2 regions of the Halomonas huangheensis genome follow, and region 1 is predicted to be linked to the other one. Evidence: predicted binding sites of a transcription regulator. Region 1 holds the regulator's gene; the other holds the start of a gene.

Region 1 (14,922 bases):
TCCTCTCAGCAGGTGATTCAGCAGCAGGTAGACAGTGATCCGCCGTCTGCGAAGATCTTCGAATCCTACCAGGCCTTCCAGCAGAAGGTGCGCGGTTTCACCGACGTAGGTGAGTTCGCCTACCTGAAAGCTCGTGAGAGCGTGGTACAGAGCTGATACCGAGAACGAGCTACGAGTTGGCCTTCCGCCGCTCGTAGCTTGTCGTTATGGTTCATGTCTGTACTGCTCGGATACGGCCGTTGTCGTCCAGAGCCACCATCACGAAGTAGGCTTCGGTGACCTTGTGTAGCTCGTCATCCCATACTTCGACATCAATCTTGATCGAGCTGTGGCCGATATCGCCAACCTCGGTATAGATGCTGATCACTGAACCGACGCGTACCGGACACAGGAAATCCATGGTTTCCACTGCCACGGTGGCTGTGCGTCCATGGGCCTCGCGGCCTGCAGTCAGTTCAGCAGCCTGGTCCATCTGACTGATCAGCCAGCCGGCGGGAATATCGCCATGGGCATTGGTATGCGCACGTGTTGCGGCGATTTTCAGGGCCAGTTGGCCACGGGGAGTTGGAATGTCATCGACTTCAGTCATGGTGGTCGTCCTGACGCATTGTTGTCATTGTGGTTATTGTGGCGACACTAGCATGTGCTGACATCATGCCATGCTATATACCGCCCCTCTACTTGCTGATAGACCACATCACTGCGCGGAGGGTCCATGCAGTTGTTGCGAAATCTTCAGATAACAGGAAATATCGTCTGCCTGTTGTTGCTGTGTTGCCTCGGTCTGACCCCAGGCTGGGCCCAGGCTGATGATGTGGTGGGCAATCTGGATACCGTGGGTTCCGATACCATGGCGGAGTTGATGCTGCGCTGGGGAGAGCTTCTGAGGCAGGATCATCCCGGCCTGAGGGTGCAGATGCAGGCCAGCGGCTCTGCCAGCGCCCCGACAGCACTGACCGCGGGTACGACGCTGATCGGGCCCATGTCGCGACCGATGCTGGATAACGAGCGCTCGAGTTTTGCTGAACGTCATGGATATCAGCCGACGCGCGTGGCAGTAGGTCGAGATGCGCTGGTGATAGTAGTCAATCGCCATAACCCCCTTCAGCAGCTTACTGCGCAGCAACTGGATGCGATATTTTCCGATACCCGACGCTGTGGTGCTGAAGCAGAAGTGACACACTGGAGTCAGTTGGGGCTCGACTCACCTTCGGGGCGCATCCATGTGCATGGACGCAATGCGGTGTCCGGTACCCATGAGCTGTTTCGCCGTGCCGCCTTGTGTGATGGCAACTTTCGAGTCACGGTCAATGCGTCGCCCGGTTCAGCGGCGGTGGTCGCCGCAGTGGGGTCGGATCCTGGTGCCATCGGCTATGCTGGCCTCAACCACTTGACGGCCGATGTGCATACCGTTGCCATCGGGCCCCGTGGAGAGGCTGTGAGTCCCAATCATCAAACGCTGCATAGTGGGGCCTATCCCATGGCACGAGAGCTGCTGTTGTACGTCAACCGTCCTCCAGACGCCGCCCTACCAGCGCCGGAGCGTGCGCTGCTTGACCTGATTCTGTCACCACGCGGACAACAGGTGGTGACTGAGTTGGGGTTTGTGGCGCTGCCGATTCCCGAGCTCGAGACTCAGCGGCAACGCCTTGGCCTGCCGGCATTTGGCGATCTGGATGTATTGTCCGGGACCTGAGGATCAGAGAACTTGCCTGGTGGACGGGAAGTTGTGAATTGGCGGTTGTCATCTTGCTGTCATGAAATTGCCTTAACTTTGCTATATGAACCCGGTCATTATTTCCCATGCCTGACGCGCCCACGCCTGACTCTTCCGCGAAGAGTCCGCTACATTTGCACCGCTATCGCCAGCGGCGCGATCGGCTGGCCAGGGCTCTGATCACCGCCGGTGGGATTGGCGTGTTGATGGCGGTATTGGCGATTGGCGTTTTCCTCGCAGTGGAGGTCATTCCGCTATTCTTTCCTTCCGATGACCTTCCGTCGGAAACGGCACCCAGGCTGACTCTCTCCATGTTGTGGCAGCCGCAACCCTACGGTGACAATCTCGAATATCGCTGGCTGCCCTATCGTCTCGAAGAAAGTGGGACCCCATACGTCAGTCTGGTGCCGCTGGCATGGGGAACCCTGGAAGCCGCGGCATGGGCATTGGTGCTCGCGGTACCATTGGCACTGGGCGCAGCGATTCATTCCAGCCTTTACATGTCTCGCCATCTGCGAACACGTATCAAGCCAACGCTTGAACTCATGGAAGCCATGCCCAGTGTGGTACTGGGTTTCATTGCGGGTCTGGTGCTTGGGCCCTGGGTGGAGCTACATCTGGCGATGGCATTGATGACGGTACTGTTGCTGCCGCTTGGTGTGTTATGCCTTGCCGGAGCGCGCCGCTGCTTACCTGGCGGCTGGCGATTGGCATTGTCGCTGCGCTGGGCATCATTGTGGCTGATTCCATGGCTGCTGTTGCTGGTATGGCTTGCCCACTGGTTGGCGCCGCTGTTTGAGGATTGGTGGTTTGGCGGGGATCTCAGGTTGTGGATTGAAACCTGGCTGGGTTGGGACGTCGAAGCACGTAATGCACTGATCCTCGGTCTGGCGATGGGCTTCGCGGTCATGCCGGGTATCTATGCGCTGGCCGAGGATGCGTTGGTGGATGTGCCGCGCGGTCTCTCGGACGGCGCACAGGCAATGGGCGCCACTCGTTGGCAGACGCTAACCAGAGTGGTGTTGCCAGTGGCCTGGCCGGGAATCTTCTCGGCGATGATGATCGGTGCCGGGCGCGCTGTGGGCGAAACCATGATTGTGCTGATGGCCAGTGGTAACACCGCACTGATGAGCGCCAACCCGCTGGATGGATTGCGTTCGCTGGCATCCAGCATTGCCATTGAACTGCCCGAGGCCGGCCCCGGTGGCACCCACTATCGCTTGTTGTTGCTCGCTGCTCTGGCATTGTTCCTGTTTACCTTCCTCGTCAATACGCTGGCCGAGTTGGTGCGTACCCGCCTGAGGCGGCGCTTCCGTATTGTGCGGAGTGACCCATGAAAATTCCCGGACATACTGCCGTCGAATCGGCACAGACGGGACGCTGGCGCAGCGGTGAAGGGCCCTGGGCATGGTGGTGCGCGATGGCCGTGGCACTGTCGCTGCTGATGCTGGGTGCATTGCTGGTGTTGTTGATGAGCCGCGGTCTGGCCAACTTCTGGCCCTCCGAAGTGCATCGACTTGGCCTGGCGGATGGTAGTCAGGTCATCGGCGTGCCGGTGGAAACTCGGCAAATTCCGGACGCAGGTAGCAGCGAAGCGGGTAGCAGTCGAGAGGGTAAAGAGGAGCGCCGTTACTTTACTGCCAACCGTGATGTCTCCGGTGGCATCTGGCGCTGGGTAGATGTAGAAGACATAGAGCAGGACACCACCCCAGCCGATATTGTGCACCTCAAGCGGATGAGCTGGAGTGATTTTCTTGGCCACCTGGTGGCGGTCAATGTGGCTGGCAAACGTTTCGATGGTGACGCGGCTTGGCAACAGATTGACAAGAACCTTTCCGAAATCAGGAAGTTGCGTGATCAGCGTGACGTGCTGGAGAACACTCGAATTCTGCCGTTGATTCGTCAACTGGAAGGCAATGGTGAAGACATTCAGCTTCATCAGCGTCTCAGTGAGCTCCAACAACAGGCGCATGATCTGCAAGCATCGATGGGCGGTACCACGCTGATTCTCGAGACCGCTGAGGGTTGGCGCCTCGAACAACCACTTGACGAAGTGGATGCCATCTTTCAGCCCAATAGCATGAATTTTTTCCAGAAAGTGGGTCACTGGGCCCGTGGGGTATGGCAGTTTCTCGCAGAGGGACCCCGCGCAGCCAATACGGCGGGAGGCGTATGGCCAGCGATTTTCGGCACGGTGCTGATGGTGATCCTGATGTCGATCCTGGTCACCCCCTTCGGTGTACTGGCTGCGGTCTACCTCAATGAAGTTGCCCATCAGGGACGGTTGACCCGGCTGGTGCGGATCGGTGTCCGCAATCTCGCGGGCGTGCCTTCGATTGTCTATGGCGTCTTCGGGCTTGGTGTCTTTGTCTATGGCATCGGCGGACAACTGGATGAATGGTTCTTCGCCGATACGCTGCCATCGCCGACCTTCGGCACAGGAGGATTACTGTGGGCCTCGCTGACACTGGCGCTACTGACCTTGCCAGTGGTCATCGTCGCCACCGAGGAAGGACTGGCGAGAATTCCCATGCATCAGCGGGAAGGTGCATTGGCGTTGGGGGCCACCCACCTTGAAATGCTGACTCGTGTGGTGCTGCCGATGGCAATGCCGGCGATGCTGACCGGGATGATTCTGGCGGTTGCGCGTGCCGCCGGAGAAGTTGCTCCCTTGATGTTGGTTGGGGTGGCCAAGCTGGCTCCTCAGGTGCCGGTGGATGGAGAGTTCCCCTGGCTGCACCTCGAACGCAAGTTCATGCACCTTGGCTACCAGATCTACGATTCGGCCTTCCATTCCAGTGATGTGCAGGCGGCCTTGCCTTTGATCTATGCCACAGCGCTATTGTTGGTACTGGTGATTCTGGTGCTTAACCTTACTGCAATATTCTTGCGTCACTATTTGCGCACGCGTCATGGCGCGTTCGCGCGTCAATGAGGCTGGGGAGTTGATGTCCGTCAATCGTAAGCCGAAGGATGGCAGTGTTCAGAGCACTCGGAATAGGGCGATCATGGATTTTCCCTCCACCGAGACAAGCCTTGATATCGAAGGGCTGACGCTCGCCTATGATGGCAAGCCGGCGCTCAGAGACTTGACGCTGCGTATTCCACGTCATCGAGTGACTGCCTTCATCGGCCCCTCGGGATGCGGAAAATCCACTCTGCTGCGTGCTCTCAACCGCCTGCATGATCTGGACGAGAGCGTGACGCGGCAGGGTTCCATTCATCTGGAAGGACATGACATTCATGATCCTCGGGTTGAGGTAGCGGAACTCAGGCGGCGGGTCGGCATGGTATTTCAGACACCCAACCCGTTTCCGATGTCGATCTACGACAATGTGGCTTTTGGCCTGCGCTTGCAGGGAGGATTGAGTAAACGGCGTATCGACGATGTCGTCGAGTGGGCGCTGAAATCGGCGGCGCTGTGGGAGGAAGTGAAGGGGCGCCTGCGCGCGTCGGCATGGTCCCTGTCGGGGGGCCAGCAACAGCGCCTGGTGATTGCCCGTACCCTGGCCGTTGAGCCGGAAGTGTTGTTACTCGATGAGCCAGCCTCGGCGCTGGACCCCATCTCGACACTGAAGATCGAGGAGTTGATCGGCAACCTGAAGTCGCATCTCACTCTGGTGCTGGTGACCCACAACATGCAACAGGCGGCGCGGGTGTCGGATTACACAGCGTTTCTGCATAACGGCGAACTGGTGGAGTATGGCTCGACGGATACCCTGTTCACCCATCCCCGTCTGCGGCGCACCGAGAATTATATTACCGGGCGAATGGTCAGTTGACCGAGTCCGACAGGAGAGACCTATGGATATCACCAGCGATACCCACAGCCAGCACATTTCTCGTCAGTTCAACCATGAACTCGAGGAGCTCAAGACCCACCTGATGGCCATGGGTGGACTGGTCGAGAAGCAGGTGCAGGACGCGGTCAGCGCACTGCTCGATGGTGACTCGACGCTGGCCGAGCGTGTGGTCGACAATGATCGTGCGGTCAATGACATGCAGATCAAGATCGATGATGAGTGTACCCGTGTACTGGCGCGTCGCCAGCCGGCGGCTTCGGATCTGCGTCTGGTGCTGGCGGTGATTCGTGCGGCCTCCGATCTAGAAAGGATCGGCGATGAAGCCAGCAAGATCGCGCGTAATGCCATCGAACTCATCGGCAGCAATAATGGTTCCAGAGGCTTCGTGGAAGTCCGCAACATCAGTGAGCATGTGCGGCGTATGGTGCGTGATGCACTGACATCCTTTGCACGTTTCGACACTGAACTGGCGATGGAAGTCGTCCAGGAAGACGATCGCGTCGATAGCGAATATCAGAGCGCCATGCGTGCCTTGATGACATTCATGATGGAAGATGCTCGCTCGATTTCTCCGGTGCTGGGTGTGATGTGGATCCTGCGCGCTCTCGAGCGGATCGGCGACCACGCCAACAACCTGGCCGAATATGTCATCTACCTGGTCAAGGGGCTGGATATCCGCCATACCGACCCCGATGATCTTGATCATGATGCCATCACCGGGCCTGGCCCGGCGAGAAAGCAATAAGCGTGGTCGGGCAACTGGTAGGCGTGTATCGAGTCTTGACCTCCGAGACATAAGCGGCCTCAATAGAGCCGCTCCTGGCGGGATGGCAATATGCCGCTGTCCTCTTCGGGCTATCGCAATCGGCGATGGCCCGTTCTCGTTTCAGGAGGTCGAAATCAGTTTCAGGGGCTGGAAGGCCGGTCACTGCCAAGGATGTATGAAATGTTGAATGCTATGGATGCCATGAGACGTGGCACTCGTCTGGTCTACAGTCGCGGTTTGCGGCGTTACGTGTTTCTGCCGATTCTGGTTAATCTGGTGGTCTATGTTTCGATGTTCAGCTATGTGCTGAGCGAGTTTGGTGGCTGGCTAGCCAGCTGGATGGCGATGGTCCCCGGTTGGTTGAGCTGGCTCGAGTGGCTGATCTGGCCGTTGTTCGTGGTCAGTCTGGTGCTGATCGTCTTTTTTTCCTTCACCCTTGTGACGCATTTGATCGCCGCGCCCTTCTACGGTTTTCTGGCGGCACGGGCCGAAGTCGAGCTGACCGGCAGGGAGCCGCTCGATGATCGTGGCTGGCTGAAGACCGGTGTCGACGCGCTGGGCCGGGAAATGGTCAAGCTGGCGTATATCCTGCCGCGCATGATTGCGTTGTTCATCATCAGCTGGATTCCGGTGTTGAACCTGATTGCGCCGCTGCTCTGGGTGCTGTTCACCGCTTGGACCATGTCCATCACTTACCTCGACTATCCGATGGACAACAACAAGGTCAGTTTCCGGGATATGCGCAAGCGCCTGTCGGCTCGCTGGTGGCCGAGTCTCAGCTTTGGCGGGTTGGTGACGCTGGTGACCTGGATTCCGTTGGCGAACCTGTTCCTGCTGCCGGGTGCTGTGGCGGGAGCGGTCCTGATGTGGGATCAACACTATCGACAGCTACCAGCGGTGACCGATGGCAGCAGCGGACGTTGAGACAAGGGGTAGCCAGTATCCTGCGCTACTCTGGTGTCTGTGCCTGGCTGCACTGCGCTGCGCCGGGCTCGTCATTGGCGGCAATATCAACCAGCCGCTGGGTAGGAAAGATACAGCGGAAGGTCGCGCCCTGACCAGGCTGTGAGCTGATCTCGAGGTGAGCATTGTGGCGCAGCAGCACGTGCTTGACGATGGCGAGGCCAAGGCCGGTCCCACCGGTAGCGGTGCTGCGTCCCTTGTCGACACGGTAGAAGCGTTCGGTGAGGCGTGGGATGTGGCGTGGATCGATGCCCTCGCCATTATCCTCGACCTCGAAGCAGGCACCTCCCGGGCAGGAACGCCAGCGCAGCTGAATGTGCGCACCGTCTCCGGCATAGCGCACCGCATTGAAGGCGAGGTTGGACAGCGCGCTGTGGACTTCCTTTTCGCTACCCCAGAGCGCATGGGGGTCATCGACACTGATCTCGATTCGCTGGCGGTCATTGGATAGCGCGTTGGCATCGCGTTCCACGGCCTGCAATAGACTGCGCGGGTCGAGACGGACATGGTCATTGCCGCCCTGGTCATTTTCCAACCGTGACAGCAGCAGCAGGTCATTGACCAGGTTCTGCATGCGCCGGGTCTGTCCCTGCATCTGATCGATGCTCCGCGCCAGGCGTGCTGGAAGCATCTCCGCCATGTCGCTGTAGGTTTCCAGGTAGCCAGTCAGTACGGTCAGAGGCGTGCGCAATTCGTGCGAGACGTTGGCCACGAAGTCACGGCGCATCTGTTCGAGGCGGTGGAGACGAGTGATGTCGCGTGCCATGAGCAGCCGTTCGTCGTCACCATACAGGGTGATCTGGAACTGCAGCATCATGTTCTCGTCGATGGGCGACGGCAGCGACAGCGGTTCGCGATAGTCTCGTTTGTTGAGGTAACCGACGAAGCGCGGATCACGCAGCAGGTTGGTGATGTGCTGGCCGCGATCCTGGGCTGGTTTGAGCCCGAGCATGCGTTCGGCGGCGCTGTTCCACCACTCGAGGTCACCATGGCGGTCGAGCATCACCACGCTGTCGCGCATGGCTTCAGACGATTCCTGGATACGCTGCAGCGTCGAGCGTAGGCGACGCTGGGTGATGCGTTGGCCTTTCTGGTAGCGGTATAGACGATCGAACAACTCACCCCAGATGCCGGTGGCAGCGGGGGGTTCCTGCTGAGGACGGTGGGTCAGCCAGTCATAGAGGGCGTGTAGCTGACGCAGATGGTAGGCCAGTATCAGGCCGAGGCCGATGATGATGCCCCAGGCGGCAAGGGAAAAAGGCCAGCCGAGCAGCGCACCAATCGTAACCAGTGCAGTCAGTCGCCACAGCTCGCGTCTCCAGAGAAGTCCCACTAATGGCCCTTACACCTTGGCGGAGAAGCGGTAGCCGGTGCCGCGGACCGTCTGAATCAATTGCTGATGCGGCTCACCGAGTGCCTTGCGCAGGCGGCGGATATGAACATCCACGGTGCGCTCCTCCACATAGACATTGCCACCCCACACCTGATCGAGCAGTTGGCCACGGGTGTAGGCACGTTCCTGATGGGTCATGAAGAACTGTAGCAGGCGATACTCGGTCGGACCCATTTCCAGTGACCGACCTTCTACGCTGACGCGATGGCTGACCGGGTCGAGCATCAAACCCTCAACTTCAACGGGGTCCTCGATGCCTCGTGGCGTCGCACGGCGCAGTACTGCCTTGAGGCGGGCGACCAGTTCTCGCGGTGAGAACGGCTTGGTGATGTAATCATCGGCGCCGGCTTCGAGCCCCTGGATCTTGTTGTCTTCCTCACCCTTGGCGGTGAGCATGATAATCGGCAATTCTGCGGTAGTTTCCTCGCGCTTGAGACGACGAGCCAGTTCAATACCGCTGGTACCAGGCATCATCCAGTCGAGCAGCACCAGGTCGGGTTGGTGGTCGACGATAATCGCATGCGCGGATTGGGCGTTGTCGGCCTCGAGTACGCGGTAATCGGCCATTTCCAACGCCACAGCGATCATCTCACGGATAGGCGCTTCATCGTCGACGATCAGAACGGTCTTGGCGGTCATCCCGGGGCCTCATGAATCAGGGGCGTAAATACTGCTCTGGGGCATGGACAGTGCTCAGGAGCACAAGATACTACGCTGATGATGACAGCATTTAATTATGACGTTTTGGTTACAGCTTGTGCAGAAACATGAATATGGCATGCCGAAAAATATGCTGCCGGAAGCTGAATTGGTGCCGTTCAGTGACTGAAAGTTACTCAAGGAGTGATGCTGGGGTACAGGCTCAATCCCAGCCCCGCGAACAGTAGCAGGCCCGACCAGTGATTGTTGAGAAATGCCTGAAAGCAGCGGTCGCGGTCGCGATCACGAATAAGGCGTTGCTGGTGGAGGAAGGTCGCGGCCATGGAGGCCAGGCCCAACCAGTAGAAACCGCCCAGTTGGAGAAGGGCACCGACCCAGATCAGCAATACCAATGTGGCCAGCTGCAGCAGCCCGATGATCAGGCAATCGAAGCGCCCGAACAGTACTGCCGTCGACTTGATGCCGACGCGCAGGTCATCATCACGATCGACCATGGCGTATTGGGTATCGTAGGCCACCGTCCACAGCACATTGGCGATAAACAGCAACCAGGCGACCTTGGGCACCTCGCCCAGTACTGCACCGAAGGCCATGGGAATTGCCCAGGAAAAGGCCGCGCCCAGTACGACCTGGGGGAGGTTGGTATAGCGCTTCATGAAGGGGTAGCAGGCGGCCAGCGCCGCGCCGATCAATGACAGCCAGACGGTAAAGCCGTTGGTGAACCAGACCAGCACGAAAGCCGCAGTAATCAGCAACGCAAACAGCACCTTGGCTTCGGTCTCGCTGATACGGCCAGTCGCCAGCGGCCGGTTGCGGGTGCGTTTGACGTGACCGTCGAAATGACGATCCGCGTAGTCGTTGATCACGCAGCCGGCGGCACGCATCAGATAGACACCGAGCACGAAGATCAGCAGCGTGCTGCGTTCCGGGATGCCCTGCGATGCGACCCACAACGCCCATAGCGTTGGCCACATCAGCAGCCAGGTGCCGATAGGGCGGTCGAGGCGCATCAGGGCGAGAAAATCGGGGAGGCGCGTCAGCAGGCCTTGTGGGCGCAGCAGGGATCGATCCATCTGGCTATCTCGTGGTTGGCTGCCGCGTTGCTGTCGATGCGGCCTGATCGGAAATGGGGTCAGCCTATCGCGGCCAGCCGGGGTTGACCAGTACCGCTGTAAGGCTCAGGGCGTCAGTGACAGATCGCGGCACATCTGTGGCAGAAAGGCTTCCTGAACCAGCAACGCCCAACCATCATGGCGAAAGACTGAGCGGCGTTGCCAGATCCCGCTCTCACCATGGATCGGGCGCGGTGACTGACTGACTTCGATGGGACCACGCTCGAGATCTGGCTGGCGAAACAGCCAACTGCCCAGTGAGGTTTCTCCGAGCCCGGCAAAAGGTGCTGAACGACGTGGAACCAAAGGGGCGACCGAACGCGCCACCACCCAAGGTTGGTCATCGACGCACAACGCGACTTCACGTAGCCAGGCACGGCGCCCGTCCATCAGGCCGAGTGCGGCGGCTTCGTCGTGGTAGGGTTGACCACTGCGTTCATCGAGCAGGCGGACATTGAAGCGGCGCTCTCCTGCGGCCTGTACCAGGCGTTGGGTCAAGGAGTCACGAGAGGAGATCCATTGCCACCAGCTCTGGCTCATCTTCGGCCGTGCAGTCGCCAGCGGCTGCCATCGAGGATCCTGTGTCATCGCGCTTTCCAAATATCATGTCTGCTCAACATTCATGCCAGTTCAAACCCCACGCCAGCTCGAACCCCTGTCGCCGTCGTAAACCGCTGGGGGGCGGTAGTGTACCATGTGGCATAGACGGGATTGGCCCCCGATGGCCTCCGTAAGCCTGCAAGGACCTGAGGAAGCAAGATGCAAGCACCCCTGACGATCATTGGCACTGGCATGGCGGGAATCGGCCTTGCCCGCCAACTGCGTGCTCTGGGCAATGACCGCCCCATCACCCTGATAACCGCCGATTCCGGTGACGACTACTCCAAGCCGCTGCTGTCCACTGGCTTTGCCAAGCGTATGCCGCCACAGCGTCTGGCCATGCGCTCGGCGCTTGAGGTAGCAGATCAGCTCGGCGCGGTGGTTCGCACCAGAACCAGGGTCGATGCCATTGATACCAAGGCGCAGCAACTGGTGATTGGAGAGGAGCGTCTGCCGTGGTCGGACCTGGTGCTGGCAACCGGTGCTGTTCCACGTCCACCGTTTGCGATCGGCTCATCACTGGCTAATCGAGTATTTTCCATCAATGATCTCGATGATTACCGAGGGTTCCATGCCGCTCTGGAGTCACTGGGGCGTCCGGCGAGGGTCGCGATTGTCGGGCTGGGGCTGGTTGGCTGTGAATTCGCCAATGATCTGCAGGCCGGTGGACATCAGGTGACGCTGGTGGGCCCCGAGCAGGCGCTTCTGCCACGTTTGTTGCCAGAGCCACTGGGGCTGGCGCTGGGCCGTGTCTTTGTTGCCTCAGGTATTGATGTCCATTATCAGCGTCTGGTGACCAGGGTGGACCAGCAGGGCGCTCAAGCCACCTTGATACTGAATGACGGCCAACAACTGCAATCCGATCTGGTGCTGGTAGCAACCGGATTGCAGCCGCGCACCGAGCTGGCTGTGGCGGCGGGGCTCGAGGTTGGCGAAGATGGCGTCAAGGTCAATCGTCGGCTGACCACTAGCGAGGCCCATGTGCATGCGCTGGGGGATGTGGCTTGTGTCGACGGTATCAATGCCATGTACGTCCAACCCCTGCAGGCAGCCATCAGGGCACTGGCTGCAACGCTTGATGGCAAGCCGACAGAAGTCGGTTATGGTGCCTGGCCAGTGCTGGTCAAAACCCCGTTATTGCCCGTGGTCTCTCTGCCTCCGGCCCACGACCGAGTGACCTGGCGTATCGAGGCTGATGGTGAGGATATGACGGCGTTGGCAGAGGATGAACTTGGACAATTGCAGGGCTTTGCGTTGACCGGTAGCTGCGTTCGTCGGAAAGTCGAACTGGCGCGGGCGGCACCGCCGTTGCTAGGCTAGATTGGTCAACGGGGCGGATGGATCTGATTTTCGATGCTCCGTTGAGGTGCCATCTTTGTGTCGTAGCTGTTTCCCTGGCTTGGCTGAGGGAGTGCGACAGAAAGTGGATATGTATCCGTATTTGTAGGTATAACAATGACACCGGTGTCATCTCACCGGTGGCAAGCCAAACTCAGGAGGGCTTTATGCGCAAGCCAGAACTCGCCGCGGCGATTGCCGAGCGTGCCGATCTTTCCAAGGACAAGGCCAGTCAGGTGCTCAATGTCATCCTCGACGAGATCACCGGTAGTGTTTCCCAGGGCGATGATGTCGCGCTGATCGGTTTCGGTACTTTCACTGTGCGCGAGCGTGCTGCCCGCACCGGTAAAAACCCTCAGACCGGAAAGCCGCTGAATATCCCGGCGAGCAAGACGGTCGCTTTCCGTCCCGGCAAGGGACTCAAGGACGCTGTTGCGAAGTAAATCGCCATTAGGCTCCCCGCTCGCCGCTTCACCACTGGATAGGCGATGCACACGGCCCGGCGCCCCGGGCCGTGTACTTCTCTTCATGGGGTACTTCACCCAAGCCTGATATCACGAGGTACCATGACACTCAAATTCATGCTGTGGCTACTTGCACTGATGCTCAAGCGGGCACGCAACCGCAAGGCGCGTTTTCGTGAGCAGCTCGAACAGATCGGTGGCCTCGATTGGGGGATTGCCACGGAGGATCTGTCGATCGCACGTCACTACCGCATGAATCATCGGAGTATCGAGTCGGCGACTGGTTTGCCGGTTGACCTCGATCTGGAACTACGTTTTCAGGATGTCGCCAGCGCCGTCAGTGTGCTGCGCCGCCCGACCCCGACCACCTTTCGCAACGCCCTGATGGAAGGGACACTGCGAGTGGTCGGCGATTCACGGGACCTGGATCGACTACAGCGGTTGTTCAAGCATTTGCGGTGACAAGAGGAAAGAAGGAAGGGGTAAGAGGTAAGTAACCCCAACCCCCAGGTCTTGTCTGCGAAGACTGAGGCGCACCACACTTCTTACTTCTTCCCTCTCGTTTCTTCCCTCTTCCTCATACCTGCCCATAACGCCCGGCTTCCTCCCCCAACCAACGTCGAATCAATAGCTTGCTGGCATCTGGTTGAGTATTCAGCAGAGCATCGGCCAGTGGGGTAATACGCGGTAATAGATCGGCGTCGCGTTCGAGATCGGCGATCTTCATCTGTGCCAGGCCGGTCTGGCGGGTGCCGAGTACTTCACCGGGGCCACGAATCTGTAGATCACGTTCTGCGATACGGAAACCGTCGGTGGTTTCGCGCATGACCGACAGGCGCTGCCTGGAGGTATCCGACAGGGGAGGATGGTAAAGCAGTACGCAGAAGCTTTCGGTACTGCCGCGCCCGACCCGTCCGCGTAACTGATGCAGCTGTGATAACCCCAGACGTTCGGGATTCTCGATGATCATCAGGCTGGCATTCGGCACGTCGACCCCGACTTCGATGACGGTAGTGGCGACCAGCAGATCCAGCTCTCCTGATTTGAAGGCATCCATGACCTCCGCCTTGTCACTGGCTTTCATGCGTCCGTGAACCAGGCCGATAGCCAGATCCGGTAGTGCTTCCACCAGTTCATCACGGGTCACTTCTGCGGCCTGACAAGTCAGGGTTTCCGACTCCTCGATCAGCGTGCACACCCAATATGCCTGGCGCCCTTCGGCGCAGGCGTTGCGAATCCTGCTTATCACATCCGGGCGGCGTTCATCCGGGACTACGGCAGTGGTGACCGGAGTGCGTCCCGGAGGTAATTCATCGATGACCGACACATCCAGGTCTGCATAGGCGCTCATCGCCAGCGTGCGGGGAATAGGGGTAGCGGTCATGACCAACTGATGTGGCGTCAGACCACCGGCTTCACCCTTTTCGCGCAGTGCGAGGCGTTGGTGAACGCCGAAGCGATGCTGTTCATCGATGATTGCCAGCCCCAGGCGCTGAAAATGTACGTCATCCTGGAAGATGGCGTGAGTCCCGACAATCATCCGCACGCGACCATCGGCGATCGCCGCCTTGGTATCGAGACGTGCTTTGCCCTTGAGTTTGCCCGACAGCCAGGCCACCTCGATATCGAGTGGCGCAAACCAGTCGCGAAAAGAGCGGTAGTGTTGCTCAGCGAGCAGCTCCGTAGGAGCCATGATCGCGGCCTGGCAATCGCCGGCAATTGCCGTCAGTGCCGACATGGCCGCCACCACAGTCTTGCCCGAGCCGACATCGCCCTGCACCAGGCGCAGCATTGGTGCCGGGCGTGCCAGGTCGTGGCTGATCTCATCGAGCACGCGGCGCTGGGCTGCAGTCAACGAGAAGGGGAGCTGTGCGAGGAAGCGAGTCTTCAAGCCACGCCCACTGGGCAACTGTGGCGCGCCATCGGTCTGGATACGCAGGCGCACCTCGCGCAGGCTCAACTGATGAGCGAGCAGTTCCTCCATGGCCAGGCGTCGAGTCGCCGGATGCATACCCTCGCTGAGGGCATCGGCATCACTATCCGGAGGTGGGTGGTGCAGGGTAGAGAGACATTCCCGCAGCGGCGGCAGGTCAAAGCGCTGGCGCA
Region 2 (14,922 bases), 310 kb from region 1:
GCAGGCTGAGAATGCAGAGCTCCTTGAGCGACTCAAGGGTGTCGTCGCCAGCCACCTGGAGCGTATGGCTGGAAAGGAGACTTTGGTGATCAACTGGCAGTAGCCGCGACTTCGCGCCACGCGACGGGGCCTTGAACTGATCCGCTATCGAACGTCGCTGTGATGGTGGGTGAGCGTGCTTGCATGTATGGCTTCGAGCATATATCTTCAAGTAAAGATTCTTTTGCTCGAATCAAATGCTGGAAACGAGCTCTCGAAAATGAGCCGTTGCCGAAGGTGACCGTCATGTCTGTACCTCCGTTGGAGAAAGCAATGCCGCGCGATGCCATTGATCGCCTGATCGCGGAATGGAGTCGTGTCCTGCCGGATCGAGATTCCTCGGACATGGGCATCTTCACTCGGCTATATCGCGCTTTGAAGCATGTGGATCGTCGGGTAGCGGCGGTATTCCGGAGCTATGGGCTACGCGAGGGCGAGTTCGACTTGCTGGCGACGCTGTATCGTCGCGACTCTCCGCAGGGAATGACGCCCAATGCGCTGTGTGAGGCGGTGGTGTTGAGCTCGGGGGCGATGACCAATCGCCTGGACCGCCTGACAGAGCGTGGTCTTGTCGAGCGCGTTGCCAATCCCGAGGATCGCCGCAGTGTATTGGTCAGGCTGAGTGACAGTGGGCACGAGATGATGCCGGACCTGCTGGACGCCTATCTGGCAGAGTTGAAAGCCATGCGCAGTGCGCTGGGTGCTGACCAGGCTGAAGCGCTGACTACGGGATTGCGCGCCCTGTTACTGGCGCTGGAAGGAGAATCTCCGGGAGCTGATTCATGAACATCAGAACGGGGGGTGTCTGGGGGGCTCATCTCGGCATGCTGGTATGGGCGTTGCTGGTGGGACTATCGTTCCCGGCGGTGGGGCTGTTGAGCGAAGGGTTGCCGCCCTTGCTGTTGACGGCGATGCGTTTTGCCATCGCCGCCCTTGCGGTATTGCCACTGGTCTGGGGTGCGCCGGGTCTGGTACCCAGTCGTCCCGGCGCTTGGCTGTATGCCTTGATGGGACTATGCCTTGCAGGTTTCTTCGGTACCATGTTCTGGGCCGCGCATCGCACTACGGCGCTTTCCATGGCCACGCTCTACGTTAGTGTTCCACTGCTGGCTTATATGCTTGGACGCATGATACGTGTCGAACAGCGTGCCCTTGGGCTGTTGGCTTTGCTGCTGCTTGGCGCGCTGGGTGCCCTCGGGTTGGCCTGGGCGGAAGCGAAGGGGGATCTGAGTCGGATGCAGCTTGGGCCTGGAGAGGCAGGGTTCTTCGTCGGCTGCATGGCGTCGGCACTGTATCCGGTGTTGTCGAAGTTCGGGCTGGTGCGGGGTTGGTTGTCGCCACATGCCGGAGTCAGAACCTTGTGGAGTCTGGTGCTGGGTGGGGTGCTGATTGCGCTGTTGGGGCTGATCTTCAACAGCCCAGCAGCGATGGCTCGCATGACACTGAGTGACCTGCTGCTGGTCACTTACCTGGGAATGTTCTCGAGTGGTGTAACCTTCTGGTTGCAGCAACGAGCAACGGCGACGCTGACTCCGGCGGCGGTCACCGCCTATGGTTACCTGGTGCCTTTCGTCTCGATGCTGTTGTTGTTTATCCAGCAGCCACAGGCTCTGTCGCTGGTCTGGTTGCCTGGTGGTGTGATGGTGATGGCCGCCATTCTGTTGCTGCTGCGCCGTGATGTGCGGATGCGCAGCCCTGTGGCGATGAGTCACTGAGTCTCAGGACGCAGACAGGCCAGCAGCGAACGCTGCAGTCTGCTGAAATTGTTGTCACTGAGCATCAGGAAACTGCCGTCGGGTAATGCTGCCAGTCCTTCCATATTGTCGAGTCGCCAGCCATCGGCGCTGGAAAGGCTGGCGACAGTAGTGGTGTTGACATCAGGAGGGGCCAGCAGCTGTGTGCGCTTGAGGGTGATCACCAGCGGGTGGGGTGGTGCATAGGCACGCTCGAGGGTCAGCAGGGTGTCCGGAGTGTCCGGCCATGGCGCCATATCGGTCAGTGAGCTTCCGGTGGCGTCCGCCAATGGGTAACCCCACTGATGTCTGCCGTCGAGGCTGAACAGCCGCGTGACTTTCGCATCACTGCCCGGCGGTGGGGATTCCAGGCCGATGAGCACGCCCAGGTCGGGGAGTTGTGTCATGGCCTCCATTCCCCTGTTGTTTCCTGAACCGGTTTGCCCTGCTCTCTGAGCCTCGCTCGGGTGCAGGGCGTCGCCGTTGGGGTAGCCTTCGGTAGTGAATGACTGCAGGCGGTGGTCGCGTTCGAAGGCGATCAGTAGTGCGGTATTGCCGCGCTCGCCATCCTCGGCATTATCAAGCACCACGGCTTCGGCATCACCATCTCCACCTGTCAGAGGCTGTCCGCTGCTGTCCTTGAGGGTGTGGCTGGATATCACTGCCAGATCGATCAGTTGGCCATCATCGAATAGCGGCCGAGTTTGATGCAGGCGGCCACGATCCGAGATCAACCACAGGCTCTGTTCGTCATCATCCCAGGCCAGTGCTGATAGGCCGCCGAGCGGTTGCCCCGACGCCAGGCTGTCGGCGGGCCATTGGCTGGGTAGCTTCAGCGTGCCACATAGCTCGAGACCGGGAATGGTAGGTGTCTTTCCGTCAATGGCGTTGGCTCCGGCCAGGCTGGCGAGCTGTACATTGTGGGCACAACCGGGCAGTGACCACAGCAGGCCTGCCAGAGCGAGAGTGTGCAGAGGCTTGAGCATGGAAATTCCCTTTCGAGGCGAGAGTTGGACGCCGCCAACACACGATGATCGCATATTGCAGTGACAGAGGGATGGCATCTCTGATGCACAGACGACGCTATTTCGCACTGGTATACTGGGCGCTGTCTTGATGCTTGCCGTATCTCGACCTGAGGCCGCTTCCATCTGTTACCCGTTCCGCAGGACAAGGACTTTGCCGCATGACTTCTGCATCCCCCCGTATTGCCATTGTTGGTGCCGCTGGCCGAATGGGTCGTGTGTTGATCGCCGCTGTCAACCAGGACGCTGAATCGGAGCTGGCGGCAGCCACGGTGAGGCCGGGTAGCTCTCTGGCGGGCGCTGACCTGGGTGAACTGGCTGGCGTCGGGCGCCTGGGCATTGCTGCCGTGGATTCACTGGAAGCCGTGGTCGACGATATCGATGTGCTGATCGATTTCACTACGCCGCAGCTGACCCTGTCGAATCTGGCTTTTTGCGCGGAACACGGCAAGGCCATCGTGATCGGTACCACCGGGCTGAGCGACGCGGAACTTGATGAACTCGATAGTTATCGCGACCAGGTGCCGATGGTCTTCGCGCCGAACATGAGCGTTGGTGTCAATCTGACGCTCAAGTTGCTGGAGATCGCCGCGCGTACCCTCGGCGATGAAGGTTACGATATCGAAGTCATCGAGGCCCACCATCGTCACAAGGTCGACGCTCCTTCGGGGACAGCCCTGCGTATGGGGGAAGTCGTGGCCGCAGCGGTGGATCGTAACCTCAAGGAACATGGGGTATTCGAGCGAGTTGGCCAGTGTGGTCCACGTGATGCGAAGGAGATTGGTTTTGCCACGGTGCGTGCGGGCGACATTGTCGGCGAACATACCGTGATGTTTGCCACCGAAGGTGAGCGCATCGAGGTGACTCACAAGGCGTCCAGTCGCATGACCTTCGCTCGAGGTGCGGTGCGTGCGGCGCGCTGGGTCAGTGGTCGCAGTGCAGGTCGTTATGGCATGGATGATGTGTTGGGGCTGGAGGATATCAGCGGGGCATGATGCACCGCCCCCAGCACTTGCTCATAGGGGGTGGTCAGATCGGCGTATATCCTGTAACATCTCAAAAATTTTGGCCGGGCACGAACCGTTTATGACGCCTTGCGCAGCGCTTGTGACGTCCTGTTCATAAGCGAGTGAAGCGGCAGACATCGGCTCAGACATTCCGAGCGCAAGACAAGAAGCATAACAAGCGGGATGAAACCGGTCTTTATCGGGTTTCGTCCCGCTTTTTTACGGCCCGGCTCCTTGTGCCTTTCATGACGCAGAGAGCCGGGTCGATGCCGACTGGATGCAGCCGTTTCCGGTGGTAGGTGGTTTGAGTAGGCAAGTGGTAGTGGCAGTTACCTTGACGAGCATTGGGAGGACGTAGCGTTGAACAAACCCGCAATTCTGGCCCTGGAAGATGGCAGTGTGTTCCACGGCGTAGCCATTGGCGCAGATGGGCAGACCAGTGGTGAAGTGGTGTTCAATACGGCCATGACCGGCTATCAGGAAATTCTCACCGACCCTTCCTACTCCCGACAGATCGTCACACTCACCTATCCCCATATCGGCAACACCGGCATCAACCCTGAGGACGTGGAATCCTCCAGCATCGCTGCTGCTGGGCTCGTCATCCGCGATCTGCCGCTGGTTGCCAGCAACTTCCGCTCTACGCAAAGCCTGTCTGATTACCTGGCCTCCAGCAATGTGGTGGGTATCGCCGATATCGATACCCGTCGCCTGACTCGCATCCTGCGTGACAAGGGGTCGCAGAACGGTGCCATTCTTGCCGGTGCCGAGGCTGAAGGGGCGGATGCCGAAGCTCGCGCACTGGAAGCCGCACGTGCCTTCCCCGGACTCAAGGGCATGGATCTGGCCAAGGTGGTTTCCTGCACCGAGCAGTACGAGTGGAGTGAAGGTGAGTGGGCACTGGGCGAAGGTTATGCAGACGCCGCTGCTACTGAACGTCCGTTCCATGTGGTCGCCTACGACTACGGCGTCAAGTTCAATATTCTGCGTATGCTGGCCAGCCGCGGTTGCCGCCTGACGGTGGTGCCGGCCCAGACGTCTGCGGCCGAGGTGCTGGCGATGCAGCCGGACGGTATCTTCCTGTCCAATGGCCCCGGCGACCCCGAGCCCTGCGACTATGCGATCAAGGCGATCGGCGAGATTCTCGAAACAGATACGCCACTGTTCGGCATCTGTCTGGGCCACCAGTTGCTGGCGTTGGCCAGTGGCGCGAACACCGTCAAGATGGGCCATGGTCACCACGGTGCCAACCATCCGGTGCAGGACCTGGATACCGGCTATGTGATGATCACCAGTCAGAACCATGGCTTTGCTGCTGACGAAGCGACACTGCCGGAAACGCTGCGTGCCACACACCGTTCGCTGTTCGATGGCACCCTGCAGGGGATTGAACGTACCGATCGCCCCGCGTTCAGTTTCCAGGGCCATCCGGAAGCCAGCCCGGGGCCGCGGGATGTCGCCCCTCTGTTTGACCGCTTTATCGAGATGATGCGCAGCCGCCGTTAACGCGACTCCTGACGCGCCCCAGCGGATATACCCAACACGCTCACTTCGATTCATCGTCAAAATTTCAAGCGGGAAGCATCATGCCCAAGCGTACAGATCTCAAAAGCATACTCATCATCGGCGCCGGTCCTATTGTCATCGGTCAGGCGTGCGAATTCGATTATTCCGGTGCCCAGGCGTGCAAGGCTCTGCGTGAAGAGGGTTATCGCGTCATTCTGGTCAACTCCAATCCGGCCACGATCATGACCGACCCGGTAATGGCCGACGCTACCTACATCGAGCCGATTACCTGGCAAGCGGTGGAGAAAATCATCGAGGCCGAGCGCCCTGATGCGGTTCTGCCGACCATGGGCGGCCAGACTGCGCTGAACTGCGCCCTCGACCTGGACCGGTATGGCGTGCTCGACAAGTACGGCGTAGAAATGATCGGTGCCAATGCCGATACCATCGACAAGGCCGAGGATCGTGACCGTTTCGACAAGGCGATGAAGAACATCGGCCTGGCCTGTCCGCGGGCCAAGGTGGCCCACAGCATGGACGAGGCCTGGGAGATTCAGGCCGAGCTCGGCTTCCCGGCAATCATTCGTCCGTCCTTTACCATGGGCGGTTCCGGTGGTGGCGTGGCCTACAACAAGGAAGAGTTCAAGGAAATCTGCCACCGCGGATTTGAGCTCTCGCCGACTCGTGAACTGTTGATTGACGAGTCACTGTTGGGCTGGAAGGAATACGAGATGGAGGTCGTTCGTGACAAGAACGATAACTGCATCATCGTCTGTGCGATCGAAAACTTCGACCCGATGGGCGTGCATACCGGTGACTCGATTACCGTCGCCCCGGCGCAGACGCTGACTGACAAGGAATACCAGATCATGCGCGACGCCTCACTGGCGGTGTTGCGTGAGATCGGCGTCGAGACCGGTGGCTCCAATGTGCAGTTCGGTGTCGATCCGCAAACCGGGCGCATGGTGGTTATCGAAATGAACCCGCGGGTGTCGCGCTCCTCGGCGTTGGCGTCCAAGGCGACCGGCTTCCCGATTGCCAAGATCGCCGCCAAGCTGGCGGTGGGCTACACCCTCGACGAGCTGCAGAATGACATCACCGGGGGGCACACTCCAGCGTCCTTCGAGCCGTCGATCGACTATGTCGTGACCAAGATTCCGCGCTTCACCTTCGAGAAGTTCCCGCAGGCCAACGACCGCCTGACGACACAGATGAAGTCCGTCGGTGAGGTGATGGCTATTGGTCGCACCTTCCAGGAGTCGCTGCAGAAAGCGCTGCGCGGCATGGAAACCGGCAATGATGGTCTTGACCCCGTCGTCACTGAGTTCAGCGATGAGAACATGGCGCTGATCAAGGGTGAGCTGCAGGCTGCCGGCGCCGAGCGTATCTTCTACATCGCTGACGCGATGCGTTCGGGCATGAGTGTCGAGGATGTGTTCACGCTGACCAATATCGACCCGTGGTTCCTGGTGCAGCTCGAGGACCTGGTCAAGACCGAACAGCAACTGACCCAGCGTTCACTGTCTGAGCTGGATGCGCGCGAACTCTTCCGCCTCAAGCGCAAGGGCTTTGCGGATGCTCGACTGGCGAAGCTGCTGGGTGTGTCCGAGAAGGATTTCCGCAGTACCCGCCAGGCCGCCGGCATTCGTCCGGTCTACAAGCGTGTCGATACCTGTGCCGCCGAGTTCGCATCAGATACCGCCTACATGTACTCGACCTACGAGGAAGAGTGCGAGGCCGAGGTTTCCGATCGCCAGAAGATCATGGTGCTGGGTGGTGGTCCCAACCGTATCGGCCAGGGCATCGAGTTTGATTATTGCTGTGTGCATGCGGCCTTTGCCATGCACGATGATGGCTATGAAACCATCATGGTCAACTGCAACCCGGAAACCGTCTCTACCGATTACGATACCTCTGACCGGCTTTACTTCGAGCCGGTAACGCTGGAAGACGTGCTGGAAATCGCCGACAAGGAGAAGCCGGTCGGTGTGATCGTGCAGTTCGGTGGTCAGACGCCGCTCAAGCTGGCGCGTGATCTCGAGGCTGCCGGTGTGCCGATCATCGGTACCACCCCGGATGCCATCGATCGTGCTGAGGATCGTGAGCGCTTCCAGCAGATGATCGACAAGCTGGGTCTCAAGCAGCCGCCCAATGCCACCGCGCGCAGCTTCGAGGAAGCCTTCGCCAAGGCTGAGGTCATTGGCTACCCGCTGGTGGTGCGTCCGAGCTATGTGCTGGGTGGTCGGGCGATGGAAATCGTCTACGATGCCTCTGAGCTCGAAAACTACATGACCCACGCGGTCAAGGTCTCCAATGACTCGCCGGTGCTGCTGGACCACTTCCTGAATGCCGCTGTCGAGATCGATATCGATGCAGTTTCCGACGGTGAGCAGGTGGTCATCGGCGGCATCATGCAACATATCGAGCAGGCTGGCGTACACTCCGGTGACTCCGCCTGTGCGCTGCCGCCCTATTCTCTGCCGGCGGATGTGCAGGACGAGATGCGTGAGCAGGTCAAGCGCATGGCGGTGGAGCTGGGCGTCAAGGGCCTGATGAACGTGCAGCTGGCGTGGCAGGACGGTGAAATCTACGTCATCGAAGTCAATCCGCGCGCCTCGCGTACCGTGCCCTTCGTCTCCAAGTGCATCGGTATCTCGCTGGCTCAGATTGCGGCGCGTTGCATGGCGGGCAAGACGCTGGCCGAGCAGGGCTTCGAGAAGGAGATCGTGCCGCATTTCCACAGCGTCAAGGAAGCGGTGTTCCCGTTCAACAAGTTCCCTGGTGTCGATCCGATCCTGTCGCCGGAGATGAAATCTACCGGTGAGGTAATGGGCTCCGGTGAGACCTTCGCCGAAGCCTTCTACAAGGCGCAGCTGGGTGCCGGTGAGGCGATTCCTCCGTTGACGGGGGAGCGCAAGGCATTCCTGTCCGTTCGTGAGCCGGACAAGGCTGGTGTTATCGAAGTGGCACGTTCTCTGGTAACATTGGGTTTTACACTCTGCGCAACCCGTGGCACGGCGGCGGCACTGGAAAGTGCAGGCCTGTCGGTAGAGGTCGTCAACAAGGTTTATGAAGGCCGGCCACATATCGTCGATTCGATCAAGAACGACGAAATTGCCTATATCGTCAATACCACCGAGGGTCGTCAGGCGATCAATGATTCCTCGGTGATCCGTCGCACCGCGCTTGCCCACAAGGTTCCCTATGCCACGACTCTGGCAGGGGCCAGTGCTGTTTGTATGGCGCTGGAATACGGCAATACGATTACTGTGCGGCGGTTACAGGAACTGCATGCAGGAGCGAATAAATGAACAAGGTCCCGATGACCGTCGCTGGTGAGCAACGCCTGCGTGATGAGCTGGATCAGCTCAAGAGCGAGGCTCGCCCGAAGGTAATCGCTGATATTGCCGAGGCGCGTGAGCATGGCGATCTCAAGGAGAATGCCGAGTACCATGCGGCCCGCGAACAGCAGGGCTTCATCGAGGGGCGTATTCAGGAAATTGAAGGCAAGCTGTCCAATGCTCAGGTTATCGATGTCACCAGGCTGCCCAAGAGTGGCAAGGTGATTTTTGGGGTTACCGTTGAGCTGCTCAACCTCGAGACCGATGAGGAAGTCACCTACCGCATCGTCGGCGAGGATGAGGCGGACATCAAGCAGCGTCGTATTTCCGTTACTTCGCCTATCGCTCGCGCCTTGATCGGCAAGGAAGAAGGCGAGATCGTGGTCGTGCGTACGCCGGGCGGCGAAGTCGAATACGAGATCAGCTCCGTCGAGCATCTGTAGGCTACGAGCTACGAGCTACGAGCTACGAACAAGAACACCCCGCCGATTTTTTCGGCGGGGTGTTCTTGTTGGGGCCAAGGCCTGGGTAGGGCGCGGAAAGAATGAAAACCATCCACAGGGATGGCTGGCAGCGTGGTTGTGGATAACAGGGGTTGGGAAGGACAATCCTGCTGCGATTCCCGGATGGCGCTTGCTCTGGTCATGAAAAAACACCCCGGCAGCGGTGGCTGACGGGGTGTCTCGTTTCGGCTTACGACGCGAAGCGTGTTATTTCAGCGCTTAGTGCCTACCGTGGTGATCCTTGAAGCGACTCACGTTGGAGAGCTTGGGGTTTGCCTTGGGATTGTGGCGGTACAGCAGGGCAACCTTGCCGATCTTCTGGACAACCTCAGCGCCGCTGGCGTCTGCCAGCTCGTCGATGACGGCGGCACGGTCGTCGCGCTCGGTAAGAGCGAGCTTTACCTTGATCAGTTCGTGATCATTGAGCGCTCGCTCGAGCTCGGCCAGCAGGCCCTCGGAGATGCCGTTCTCGGAGGCAGTAACCACTGGATCGAGGTGATGGCCGATGCTGCGGAATGCTTTCTTTTGTGCCTGTGACAAGCTCATGGTATCTTGATTCTTCCCGAAAATGGCGCGCAATGGCACATGGTACGGCGAATCCGGCCAGCATGAAAGCGTGCTTCTCCATTGTCGCTTCATGGTTCATGGATGATGGCTCCAATGGATTGTGCTTCCATAAGTTGTTGCCCCATGAATTGTACCCCATATCCTGCGGTCAACCTTCGCTGAAGGAGCAACTCACCATCGGTGAGTCACGTGGCCCGCAGTCAGCGTTTCAGGTGATCTCGTGGCATCTTCCCGTTCTTCCCGGCCTTCCTCGTCTGCTGGCAAGCAAGCATCATCGGCCAACAAACGTGGCTCAGGCAGTGCCGGGGCCAGCAAGACCAGTGCCAGTTGGCTGAAGGAGCACTTCGATGATCGCTATGTTCAGCAGAGCTGGCAGGATGGCTATCGTTCACGTGCCAGCTATAAACTGATCGAGCTCGATGAAAAGGATCGCCTGTTCAAGCCGGGCATGACCGTCATCGACCTTGGTGCTGCGCCGGGCGGCTGGAGCCAGATTGCGGCCGAGCGAGTGGGTGATAATGGCGTGGTGATCGCTTCCGATATCCTGGAAATGGATGCATTGGCGGGCGTTGACTTCATTGCTGGCGATTTCACCGAGGAACAGGTGCTCGAGGAAATCCTCAGTGTGCTGAATAATCGTCCCGTGGACCTTGTGATGTCAGACATGGCCCCCAATATGAGTGGTATGGCTGCCATTGATCAGCCTCAAGCCATGTATCTGGTGGAATTGGCGCTGGACCTGGCGCGTCAGACGCTGCGCCCGGGCGGTCGCTTCCTGGCCAAGGTATTTCAAGGTGAGGGTTTTGATGCTTACCTGAAGGATCTACGAGGCAGTTTTCAGCGGGTAGTAACACGTAAACCGGATGCCTCGCGCGCTCGCTCGCGTGAAGTCTATCTGCTGGCAGAAGGATTCAAGGGTTGAGCCCCGACAGTTCGCTTGGGGGTAGCTCGGCATGACATCATGGGATCGGAGGCTGGTAGATAGTGCCTACCGACTCGATACGCGGACAATATCGTTAGAGTGTGACAGAGTGTAGGAAGCGGAGCCTGGCAGGTCTATACATAGAGTGAGAGGTAACGGGCTGCACTCGAGAAGCTGGCATGCAGCGCACGATCTGCGTGCTATTCCCGGGCTGGCTGAACAAGGCTTGCTCCTGTAGTGTCAGAGCTCCAGAGGCACCTGAAGCCGACAGATTTCTGTAATTGAGGGTAGTCCCTTGAATGACATGGCAAAGAACCTGATCCTGTGGTTGGTCATCGCAGCGGTGTTGCTGACGGTGTTCAACAACTTCAGCGTCGAGAATGCACCCAATACGACAAACTACTCCCAGTTTGTCCAGGAAGTGCAGAATGAGAAGGTGCGTAGTGTAACTATCGATGGCTACACCATTAACGGTGAGCGCAGTGATGGCAGCACCTTCCAGACCATACGCCCTTCGGCGGAAGACCCCAAGCTGATGGATGATCTGCTCTCCCACAATGTGACGGTGGTAGGCAAGAAGCCGGAGCAGCAGAGCCTGTGGATGAGGCTGTTGATTGCCAGCTTCCCGATTCTGTTGATTCTCGCCATCTTCATGTTTTTCATGCGGCAGATGCAGGGCGGCGGCGCAGGTAAGGGCGGGCCGATGAGTTTCGGCAAGTCCAAGGCCAAGCTGTTGTCTCAGGATCAGATCAAGACCACGTTTTCTGACGTGGCCGGCTGTGATGAAGCCAAGGAAGAAGTTGAGGAACTGGTCGATTTTCTGCGCGACCCAACGAAGTTTCAGCGTCTGGGCGGCACCATTCCGCGTGGTGTGTTGATGGTCGGACCTCCGGGAACTGGTAAAACGCTGCTGGCCAAGTCGATTGCCGGCGAGGCCAAGGTACCTTTCTTCTCGATTTCCGGCTCCGACTTTGTCGAGATGTTTGTTGGTGTGGGTGCGTCTCGTGTGCGTGACATGTTCGAGCAGGCCAAGAAGCAGGCTCCCTGCATCATCTTCATCGATGAGATTGATGCGGTGGGTCGTTCGCGTGGTGCTGGCATGGGCGGTGGTAACGACGAGCGTGAGCAGACACTGAACCAGTTGCTGGTGGAAATGGATGGCTTTGAGGCCAATGAAGGCATCATCGTCATCGCTGCTACCAACCGCCCTGACGTACTGGATCCGGCGCTGCTGCGTCCGGGCCGTTTTGATCGTCAGGTCGTAGTGCCGTTGCCCGATATCCGTGGTCGTGAACACATTCTGAATGTTCACCTGCGCAAGGTGCCGCTGGCCGACGACGTCAAGCCGTCCTTCATTGCTCGTGGTACGCCCGGTTTCTCTGGTGCCGACCTCGCCAACCTCGTTAACGAGGGGGCGCTGTTCGCAGCGCGTCGCAACAAGCGTCTGGTGGGTATGGAAGAGCTGGAGATGGCCAAGGACAAGATCATGATGGGCGCCGAGCGTCGTTCCATGGTCATGACCGAAAAGGAAAAGCTCAATACCGCCTATCATGAGGCGGGGCATGCGATCATTGGTCTGGTGATGCCTGAGCACGATCCCGTGTACAAGGTCACCATCATTCCGCGTGGTCGCGCTCTGGGTGTGACCATGTTCCTGCCCGAACAGGATCGCTATAGCCTGTCACGTCAACAGATCATCAGTCAGATCTGTTCGCTGTTCGGCGGTCGTATTGCCGAAGAGATGACGTTGGGGCCGAATGGTGTTACCACCGGGGCTTCCAACGATATCAAGCGGGCCACTGAGCTGGCGCACAATATGGTCGCCAAGTGGGGGCTGTCCGAGGAAATGGGCCCGATCATGTACGACGAGGACGAATCGCACCAATTCCTCGGTGGCGCGGGCCAGAGTGGCGGCAAGCTCAAATCCGGCGAGACCACCACGCGTCTCGACAAGGAAGTGCGCAAGATTATCGATGGCTGCTACGCCCAGGCGGAACAGATTCTCTCTGACAATCGCGACAAGCTGGACGCCATGGCTGAAGCCTTGATGCAGTATGAGACCATCGATGCCGACCAGCTCAAGGACATCATGGAAGGTCGCTCGCCTCGTCCGCCGAAGGATTGGGATGACCGTGGCTCCAATGGAGGGTCTCCGGTAAGCGGTACGCCGGCAGAGGAAGAGCCGGAGGCTAGCTCCAATGCGGACAGCGACGATGCCAGTGGCGGTGATGAAGAAGACGATGATGCGCCTGATCGTCGCCCCTCCGATCCTCTCGGCGGTCCCGCCGGAAGCTGACACATGATCAGCCCTGACGTCAGAGGCGCCCTGCGGGGCGCCTTTGGCGTGACGCAGCGTGGCTCTGTCATGCAACTTCCGATATCAGGACCTTTCTCAACATGGATTCGAGTGCTTCCTTGACCCTCGCCTGTGGCCGTCACCGGCTCGACCTTTCCTACCCGCGGATCATGGGCATTCTCAATGTTACCCCTGACTCGTTCTCTGACGGTGGTCGCCATCTGTCAATGGATGATGCGCTGAAGCGTGCCGAGCAGATGCTGGCAGAAGGTGCAGCGATCATTGATGTGGGCGGAGAGTCTACTCGCCCCGGAGCGGAGCCGGTCAGCGTGCAGCAGGAGCTGGACAGAGTGGTGCCGGTGGTTGAGGCATTGGTACGTGAGCTCGATGCGTTGGTGTCGGTAGATACATCGACACCAGAAGTCATACGTGCTGTCGGCCACGCTGGAGCAGGCATGATCAACGACGTGCGCAACTTGCGTCGTGAGGGAGCGCTTCAGGCAGCGTCGGGCACTGGTTTGCCGGTGGTGTTGATGCATATGCTCGGTGAGCCCGGAAACATGCAGGATGCGCCGCACTATGCAGAGGCTATCGAGGATGAGGTGCTGGGGTTTCTCGAGCAGCGCATAGCAGCTTGTGAAGCGGCTGGGTTGCGTCGTGACAGACTGCTGTTGGATCCGGGCTTTGGTTTTGCCAAGACCGTGGAACATAATCTGCGTCTTTTGCATCGTATGGAAAGGTTGCGTGAGCTGGAGTTGCCGTTGTTGGTGGGCATGTCACGCAAGAGTTTCATCGGCAAGGTCCTGGAGCGTCCCGTGGAAGAGCGCCTCGCGGGTGGTCTCGCATTGTCGGCGCTAGCGGTTGAGCGTGGTGCACGCATTCTGCGTGTCCACGATATTGCTCCCCATGTGGATGCCGTGAATATGGCCTGGGCGGTGTTTGAAGAGGGCGTTGAACAAGGAGAAAACCGTGGCTAGACGCTATTTTGGAACCGATGGGATTCGTGGAACCGTCGGGCAGGCACCGATCATGCCCGATTTCATGCTCAAGCTGGGCTGGGCTGCTGGACGTTGCATCGTGCCGCGTCGTCAGCGCGCTCGCGTGCTGATCGGTAAGGATACGCGCATCTCTGGCTACATGTTCGAGTCGGCGCTTGAAGCAGGGCTCTCCGCGGCTGGCGTCGATGTCATGCTGCTTGGCCCGATGCCGACGCCTGGAATTGCGTACCTGACGCGGACCTTCCGTGCCGATGCCGGTATCGTGATTTCCGCCTCGCACAATGCCTTTCAGGACAACGGCATCAAGTTCTTCTCCGCAGAGGGCGCCAAGCTGGGCGACGAAATCGAGGAGCGTATCGAGGCCGCGTTGGAAGACACTCTGACCACGGTGTCGCCTGATGAGTTGGGCAAGGCAACGCGTGTTGATGATGCGGCGGGTCGCTATATCGAATTCTGTAAGTCAACGATTCCGGAGCGGGTCAACCTCAACGGCCTCAGAATTGTTCTCGACTGTTCCCATGGTGCGACTTATCACATAGCTCCTAGTGTTTTCAAGGAGTTGGGTGCGAAAGTGTCGTTGATTGGAGCCGATCCTGACGGTCTGAACATCAACCATGAGGTCGGATCAACACATCCTGCAACGCTGCGGGCGGCCGTCATTCAGCAGGGCGCTGATCTTGGCATCGCCTTTGATGGTGATGGTGACCGAGTGTTGATGGTAGATGCCGACGGCCATGAGATCGATGGCGACGACATGCTCTATTTGATTGCCCGTGACCGCCATGCGCGTGGCGAGTTGGGCGGTGGCGTGGTCGGAACACTGATGAGCAATTTCGGCCTGGCTGCTGCGTTGGAAGGAATGGGAGTTCCTTTCGAGCGCGCCAAGGTTGGTGATCGCTATGTCATGGAGCGCCTGGCCGCCAACGGCTGGCAGCTGGGTGGTGAGTCATCCGGGCATATCGTTTGTGGCCATGTGCAGACCACC

What was found. Region 1 encodes PhoB, which activates phosphate uptake and scavenging genes when phosphate is short. Its sites were predicted from a motif close to TGTCATANNNNTGTCANA; they were not measured.
Region 2: AR456_RS01195 (esterase-like activity of phytase family protein) is a predicted target of PhoB. The motif match lies at 2,818-2,835, and genes of this name have one in related genera.

What each region holds. Positions count from the first base shown of each region.
Region 1 covers NZ_CP013106.1:4,693,406-4,708,327, reverse strand. The annotation lists gene AR456_RS20515 (TRAP transporter substrate-binding protein) at 1-156, shown strand, start outside; gene AR456_RS20510 (acyl-CoA thioesterase) at 212-589, opposite strand; gene AR456_RS20505 (PstS family phosphate ABC transporter substrate-binding protein) at 716-1,696, shown strand; gene AR456_RS20500 (ABC transporter permease subunit) at 1,804-3,054, shown strand; gene pstA (phosphate ABC transporter permease PstA) at 3,051-4,652, shown strand; gene pstB (phosphate ABC transporter ATP-binding protein PstB) at 4,726-5,499, shown strand; gene phoU (phosphate signaling complex protein PhoU) at 5,522-6,265, shown strand; gene cysZ (sulfate transporter CysZ) at 6,467-7,210, shown strand; gene phoR (phosphate regulon sensor histidine kinase PhoR) at 7,236-8,582, opposite strand; gene phoB (phosphate regulon transcriptional regulator PhoB) at 8,592-9,281, opposite strand; gene ubiA (4-hydroxybenzoate octaprenyltransferase) at 9,479-10,375, opposite strand; gene AR456_RS20460 (chorismate--pyruvate lyase family protein) at 10,481-11,002, opposite strand; gene AR456_RS20455 (NAD(P)/FAD-dependent oxidoreductase) at 11,174-12,334, shown strand; gene AR456_RS20450 (HU family DNA-binding protein) at 12,520-12,795, shown strand; gene AR456_RS20445 (hypothetical protein) at 12,919-13,278, shown strand; gene recG (ATP-dependent DNA helicase RecG) at 13,394-14,922, opposite strand, start outside.
Region 2 covers NZ_CP013106.1:247,322-262,243, forward strand. The annotation lists gene AR456_RS01180 (DUF2218 domain-containing protein) at 1-103, shown strand, start outside; gene AR456_RS01185 (MarR family winged helix-turn-helix transcriptional regulator) at 286-825, shown strand; gene AR456_RS01190 (DMT family transporter) at 822-1,754, shown strand; gene AR456_RS01195 (esterase-like activity of phytase family protein) at 1,748-2,758, opposite strand; gene dapB (4-hydroxy-tetrahydrodipicolinate reductase) at 2,959-3,792, shown strand; gene carA (glutamine-hydrolyzing carbamoyl-phosphate synthase small subunit) at 4,165-5,310, shown strand; gene carB (carbamoyl-phosphate synthase large subunit) at 5,391-8,621, shown strand; gene greA (transcription elongation factor GreA) at 8,618-9,094, shown strand; gene yhbY (ribosome assembly RNA-binding protein YhbY) at 9,374-9,700, opposite strand; gene rlmE (23S rRNA (uridine(2552)-2'-O)-methyltransferase RlmE) at 9,942-10,643, shown strand; gene ftsH (ATP-dependent zinc metalloprotease FtsH) at 10,939-12,939, shown strand; gene folP (dihydropteroate synthase) at 13,041-13,916, shown strand; gene glmM (phosphoglucosamine mutase) at 13,909-14,922, shown strand, end outside.